2 linked regions of the Magnetospirillum sp. XM-1 genome follow. The protein of the gene in region 2 interacts with the protein of the main gene of each other region in a pairwise test. Links are inferred from orthologs where the notes say so. Each region holds a gene or a part of one and is shown on either strand. Other genes may lie near its edges.

Evidence for each region. The genes of interacting proteins can lie anywhere in the genome.
Region 1: the proteins of lpdA (region 2) and XM1_RS21380 interact in binary tests that used the Escherichia coli proteins (3 or more experiments, as listed by UniProt). The link is inferred for Magnetospirillum sp. XM-1 from one-to-one orthologs.

The regions. Positions count from the first base shown.
Region 1 is NZ_LN997848.1:4,674,098-4,677,131, reverse strand. It holds XM1_RS21380 (ATP-dependent helicase), read left to right. Parts: upstream 1-393; coding sequence 394-2,676; downstream 2,677-3,034. Other genes in the region: XM1_RS21375 (50S ribosomal protein L11 methyltransferase), read left to right, coding at 2,696-3,034; XM1_RS21385 (hypothetical protein), read right to left, coding at 1-239. UniProt on the Escherichia coli protein: A helicase with DNA-dependent ATPase activity. Unwinds DNA duplexes with 3'-5' polarity. Translocates on single-stranded DNA with 3'-5' polarity. Initiates unwinding more efficiently from a nicked substrate than double-stranded DNA.
Region 2 is NZ_LN997848.1:1,354,115-1,357,617, reverse strand. What follows is about bases 1-2,947. They hold lpdA (dihydrolipoyl dehydrogenase), read left to right. Parts: upstream 1-742; coding sequence 743-2,152; downstream 2,153-2,947. Other genes in these bases: XM1_RS06460 (nitrate/nitrite transporter), read left to right, coding at 2,786-2,947; XM1_RS06465 (bacteriohemerythrin), read right to left, coding at 2,243-2,671; odhB (2-oxoglutarate dehydrogenase complex dihydrolipoyllysine-residue succinyltransferase), read left to right, coding at 1-645. In the rest of the region: more of XM1_RS06460, read left to right, coding at 2,948-3,503. UniProt on the Escherichia coli protein: Lipoamide dehydrogenase is a component of the glycine cleavage system as well as of the alpha-ketoacid dehydrogenase complexes.

The DNA.
Region 1 (3,034 bases), 3.3 Mb from region 2 along the record:
TCGCGGATCTTGCCATAGGGCAGCTGGATCAGCGGATCGTCGATGGCGATCTCGAAGCCGCCGGCCAGGCCGCTGCCCACGGAGGAATCGGGAACCAGAACCCCCATCTTGAGGGCCACGGTGGTGTTGGGGGACCAGCCGGGCTGCGAAGCTGCCGGAATGGCCCATTCGCCGCCCCAGGCGGGCAAGGCGATGGCCGTCAGGGCGAGGGTGGCGGCGAGGAGAAGACGTTTGCGCATGGCGGACCTCCCTGACTTGGGTGGAACGCGCTCTTAATGGATCGAGTCTGGGCCTTGGCCGCCCACGCTTCAATGAACCGCCTCACACAGCCGCATTGCAGGAATAGCGGGACAGGCGTTGCGTCGCCCGGTGGGTTCGGCCACACTCCGCCCCATGTCCGATCCCTTCGCCCTTGACGACGAGGCGCCCTCCGCGCTGTCTTTCCCCCGTGCATCCGGTCCCCGGCCGGTGCCGCTGGACGCCCCTTGGCTGAAGGGGCTGAACCCCGAGCAGTTCCAGGCGGTGACCACCACCGACGGGCCGGTGCTGGTGCTGTCGGGGGCCGGCACCGGCAAGACCAAGGTGCTGACGTCGCGTCTGGCCCACATCCTGGCGTCGGGCCTGGCCCAGCCCTGGCAATGCCTGGCGGTGACCTTCACCAACCGCGCGGCGCGCGAGATGAAGGAGCGCGTCGGCCAGCTGGTCGGCCCGGTGGCCGACGGCATCTGGCTGGGCACCTTCCATTCGCTGTGCCTGCGCATCCTGCGCTCCCATGCCGAGGCGGTCGGGCTTTCCGGCGATTTCACCGTGCTGGACGCCGACGACCAGATGCGGGTCTTAAAGCAGGTGATGGCCGACGCCCATGTGGATGCCAAGGCCACGCCACCCCAGGGACTGATGGCCACCATCCAGCGCTGGAAGGACCGCGCGGTCACCCCCGACAAGGCGGCGGCCGACGGGGGCGCCGAGGGCCAGGCCAAGGCGCTGTACCGCGCCTACCAGGAGCGGCTCAAGGCTCTCAACGCCTGCGATTTCGGCGACCTGCTGCTGCATGTGCTGACCGTGTTCCTGTCCGACGCGGAAGCCCTGGCCCGCTGGCAGGGCCGTTTCCGCTACCTGCTGGTGGACGAATACCAGGACACCAACGTGGCCCAGTATCTGTGGCTGCGCCTGTTGGCCCAGACCCATCGCAACATCTGCTGCGTCGGCGACGACGACCAGTCCATCTATTCCTGGCGCGGCGCCGAGGTGGGCAACATCCTGCGCTTCGAGAAGGACTTCCCCGGGGCCAAGGTGGTGCGCCTCGAAAGCAATTACCGCTCGACCCCCCACATCCTGGCGGCGGCCTCGGCCCTGATCGCCAACAATGCCGGGCGGCTGGGCAAGACGCTGCGCCCCGGTCTGGCCCATGACGATTCCGCCATCGAGAAGATCCGCACCATGGCGGTGTGGGACGGCGAGGCCGAGGCGCGCCTCGTGGTCGAGGAGATCGAGGCGCTGCAGCGCAAGGGCGAGAAGCTGTCCTCCATGGCCATCTTAGTGCGCGCCGGCTTCCAGACCCGCGAGTTCGAGGAACGGCTGATCACCACCGGCATTCCCTATCGCGTCATCGGCGGACCGCGCTTCTACGAGCGGCTCGAGATCCGTGACGCCATGGCCTATCTGCGCCTGGTGGTCTCGGCCTCGGACGGGCTGGCCTTCGAGCGGATCGTCAACACGCCCAAGCGCGGTCTGGGCGAGGCCGCCATCCAGACCATCCACCTTGCCGCCCGCGCCGAGCAGGTGCCGCTGCTGGAGGCCGCCCGCCGGCTGACCGGCACCGACGAGTTGAAGCCCAAGCCGCGTCAGGCCCTGGCCAAGTTCGTCGAGGATGTGGACCGCTGGCGCTCGCTGCTCGATTCCATGCCCCACGCCGAGCTGGCCGCCACGATCTTGGACGAATCCGGCTATGTGGACATGTGGAAGGCCGACAAGTCGGCCGACGCGCCGGGCCGGGTGGAGAACCTGAAGGAACTGGTGGCGGCGCTGGAGGAATACGATTCGCTGCCCAGCTTCCTCGAACACGTGGCCCTGGTCATGGAAAACGATTCCAAGGCCGAAGCCGACAGCGTGGTGATCATGACGCTGCACGGGGCCAAGGGGCTGGAATTCGATTCGGTGTTCCTGCCCGGCTGGGAGGAGGAGGTCTTCCCCCATATCCGCGCTCTGTCCGAATCCGGCACCTCCGGGCTGGAGGAGGAGCGTCGCCTGGCCTATGTGGGGCTGACGCGGGCCCGCAAGCGGGTGCTGGTCACCTTCGCCGCCAACCGCCGCATCTACAACCAGTGGAAATCCCAGCTGCCGTCCCGCTTCGTCGAGGAACTGCCCGAGTCCCATGTGGAACGCTCGGGCGAGCGCGGGCTGTACGGCGGCGGGCTGGCGGAATCCAAGGCGGCCTGGAACGATCCCGCCTGGAGCCGTGCCCGCTTCGGCCAGCCCCGTGCGGCCGCCGCGCCCACCGCCTGGAGCCAGCCCAAGGCCCGTCAGAGCGAAGGCGGCTTCAAACCGGGCCAGCGGGTCTTCCACGACAAGTTCGGCAACGGCACCGTGCTGTCGCTGGACGGCAACAAGCTGGAGATCGCCTTCGACAAGGCGGGAACCAAGAAGGTGCTCGACAGTTTCGTTTCGGCGATTTGATCCTTTCGGAGTGATTTTGATGCCCCCCGTTTTCCCCGACATCTGGCGCCTGCGCCTCACCGTTTCCATGGAGACCCTTCCGGTGTTCGAGGAGGTGTTCGAGCGCCACGCCGAGGCGGTGACCATGTTCATGGAGGACCGCTCGGGCATCTCGGACGGCGAGTGCGACTGGTTCCTGGAGGGCTTCTCGCGCACGCCGCCCGACCGGACCGCCATCGTCGCAGGCCTGTCCGCCGTGGCCGCCGCCAACGGCATCGACGTCCCGCCGTTGGGCATCGAGATGCTGCCCAACGTGGATTGGGTGCTGGAGAACCTGCGTGATTTCCCCCCCATCGCCGCCGGCCGCTTCTTCGTCCAC
Region 2 (3,503 bases):
AAGGAGGCCCAGAACACCGCCGCCATGCTGACCACCTTCAACGAGGTGGACATGGGCGCGCTGTTCGACCTCAGGAATCAGTACAAGGACCAGTTCGAAAAGCGCCACGGCGTCAAGCTGGGCTTCATGTCCTTCTTCGTGAAGGCCTGCATCTCGGCGCTCAAGGATTGGCCCGCCGTCAACGCCGAGATCGACGGCGACGATCTGGTCTACAAGAAGTACTACGACATCGGCGTGGCCGTGGGTACGCCCCAGGGCTTGGTGGTGCCGGTGCTGCGCGACGCCGACCTTCTGTCCTTCGCCGGTGTCGAGCAGGGCATCGCCAACCTGGGCAAGAAGGCCCGCGACGGCAAGCTGTCCATGGAAGACCTCACGGGGGGCACCTTCACCATCTCCAACGGCGGCGTCTATGGCTCGCTGATGAGCACCCCCATCCTCAACACGCCCCAGTCGGGCATCCTGGGGATGCACAAGGTGCAGCAGCGCCCCATGGTCATGCCCGACGGCAAGATCGAGGCGCGCCCCATGATGTACCTGGCGCTCTCCTACGACCACCGCATCATCGACGGCCGCGAGGCGGTGTCGTTCCTGGTGCGCGTCAAGGAGTGCATCGAGGACCCGCAGCGCATCCTGCTGGAAATGTAGGATCAGCCATAATAGCCGTCATGGCCGGACTTGATCCGGCCATCCATGGACCCCCGGACCAAGTCCGGGGGTGACGCCCTATCAGGGGGATAGACCCATGTCCGAGAATTCCTTCGACGTCGTCATCATCGGCGGTGGTCCGGGCGGCTATGTCGCCGCCATCCGCGCCGCCCAGCTGGGCTTGAAGACCGCCTGCATCGAAAAGCGCGGCAGCCTCGGCGGCACCTGCCTCAATGTGGGCTGTATCCCGTCCAAGGCGCTGCTGACCGCCTCTCACCACTACCACGCCGCCGCGCACGAGTTCGGCTCGTTCGGCATCAAGGTGTCCAAGGTCGAGATGGACGTGGCCGGCATGATGGGCCACAAGGACAAGGTGGTGTCCGACAACACCAAGGGCATCGAGTTCCTGTTCAAGAAGAACAAGGTGACCTATATCGTCGGCGCCGGCGCCATCACCGCGCCCGGCCAGATCGAGGTGACGGCCAAGGACGGCGCCAAATCCCAGGTGGCCGCCAAGCACATCGTCATCGCCACCGGCTCCGACGTCACCCCCCTGCCGGGTGTGGAGATCGACGAGGAGGTGATCATCTCGTCCACCGGCGCCCTGGCCCTGCCCAAGACGCCGAAGCACATGGTGGTCATCGGCGGCGGCGTCATCGGGCTCGAGCTCGGCACCGTCTGGGGCCGCCTGGGCGCCAAGGTCACCGTGGTGGAATTCCTCGACCGCATCCTGCCGTTCAACGACGGTGAGGTCTCCAAGCAGATGCAGCGCCTGTTGGGCAAGCAGGGCATGGAGTTCAAGCTGGGCACCAAGGTCACCGGCATCACCAAGAAGGGCAAGACCGCCACCGTCACCGTCGAGCCCGCCGCCGGCGGCGCGGCCGAAAAGATCGAGGCCGATTGCGTCCTGGTGGCCATCGGCCGCAAGCCCTACACTGACGGCCTGGGCCTGGATAAGGTCGGCGTCGCCATGGACAAGCGCGGCTTCGTCCAGATCGACGGCCACTTCCGCACCAACGTGCCGGGCATCTACGCCATCGGCGACGTGGTCGGCGGCGCCATGCTGGCCCACAAGGCCGAGGAAGAGGGCGTCGCCCTGGCCGAGATCCTCGCCGGCCAGCACGGCCACGTGAACTACGACGCCATCCCGGCGGTGGTCTACACTTGGCCGGAAGTGGCCTCGGTGGGCAAGACCGAGGAGCAGTTGAAGGCCGAGGGAATCGCCTACAAGGCCGGCAAGTTCCCCTTCACCGCCAACGGCCGGGCGCGCTCCATGAACGAGGTCGACGGCTTCGTCAAGGTGCTGGCCTGCGCCACCACCGACAAGGTCCTGGGCGCCCACATCGTCGGCCCCAACGCCGGCGACCTCATCGCCGAAGTGGTCCTGGCCATGGAATTCGGCGCAGCGTCGGAAGACATCGCCCGGACCTGCCACGCCCATCCGGGCCTGGGCGAAGCGGTCAAGGAAGCCTGCCTCGCCGTGGACGGCCGCCCGCTGCACACGTAGTTTTTTCGTTTCCCGAACGGAAAGGGCGCTCCATATAGGGCGCCCTTTTTGTTTGGCCTCCGGAAGGATCAAAGGCGAAGGGACTCGTCCCTATGCCAACTCCCGCTGAAACTCCGCGAAGGCGGCGTCGCAGGTCAGGATGTGGTCGCACAGCCAGCGTTTGAGCAAATCCACCAGCTCGTCGGCCACGTAATCGGGGCCCGAGACCATCAGGCGCTCGATCAGGGCGTCCAGCTGGAAGATCAGGTATTCGTGCTCGTAGCGATGGTCGTCGCGGTCGGGATAGCCGGCCTGCTCCATGCTGTCCTGCTCGCGGGCGAAGTGCTCGCGGGTGAACAGGCACAGATCGGCCACCGCCTGGGTGACCATGTCGGCGCCCAGCTGGACGGCCGAAAAGATCTGGTTCATCAGGGCGAACATCTCGCGGTGGTCGTCGTCTTCCTGCCTGACATGCAGGAGCATGTCGTCAGACCACTCGATCTTGCCGCTCCCCCATGAAACAATCCGATTCGAGGCCATATGAAAGGTCCTCCCACTCCCAACACGGCGCCCATCAGGCTCCCCCCAAGCGCCCATCTACGGTATACACCTTATGCGTGAATTGAAACACACCGAAAGTCATGGATCATTGTGGTGAGTGAAGCACCGTCCCAGGGCGCCAGAGCCGTCTTCTGCCTGTGCGCGGCGGAAGTGCTGACCATGGTCGGCGTCTTCGCCTTTCCTGCACTGCTGCCCGATTTCGTCGCCGCATGGGGGCTCACCAACACCGAGGCGGGGTGGATTTCCGGGGTGCTGTTCGCCGGCTACACAATGGCGGTCCCGGTGCTGACCACCATGACCGACCGGGTGGACGCCAAGAAGGTGTACGTGTTCGGCGCCCTGGTGGCGGGCGTCTCGTGCCTGGCCTACGCATTCATGGCCGAAGGCTTCTGGTCGGCCCTGGGATTACGCTTCCTGGCCGGAGTGGGATTGGCCGGCACCTACATGCCGGGGCTGAAGGCCCTGGTCGACCGCACCAAGGGCCCCAAGCAGGCCCGCTGGATCAGCTTCTACACCGCCAGTTTCTCGCTGGGCACCAGCGGCTCGTTCATGATCATCGGCGCGGTGGCCGAAATCTGGGGATGGAAGGCCGCCTTCCTCCTGGCCGGACTTTCGGCCCTGGCCGCCTTCGTCCTGGTCCTGGCCCTGCTGGAGCGGGCCGTCCCCGTCCCGCCGGCCCAGCCGGTCAACCCCTTTGATTTTGGACCCGTGTTCCGCAACCGCGCCGCCATGGGCTATGTGCTGGGCTATGCCGCCCATGTGTGGGAGCTGTTCGGCGCGCGGTCCTGGATGGTGGCCTTCCTCGCCTGGG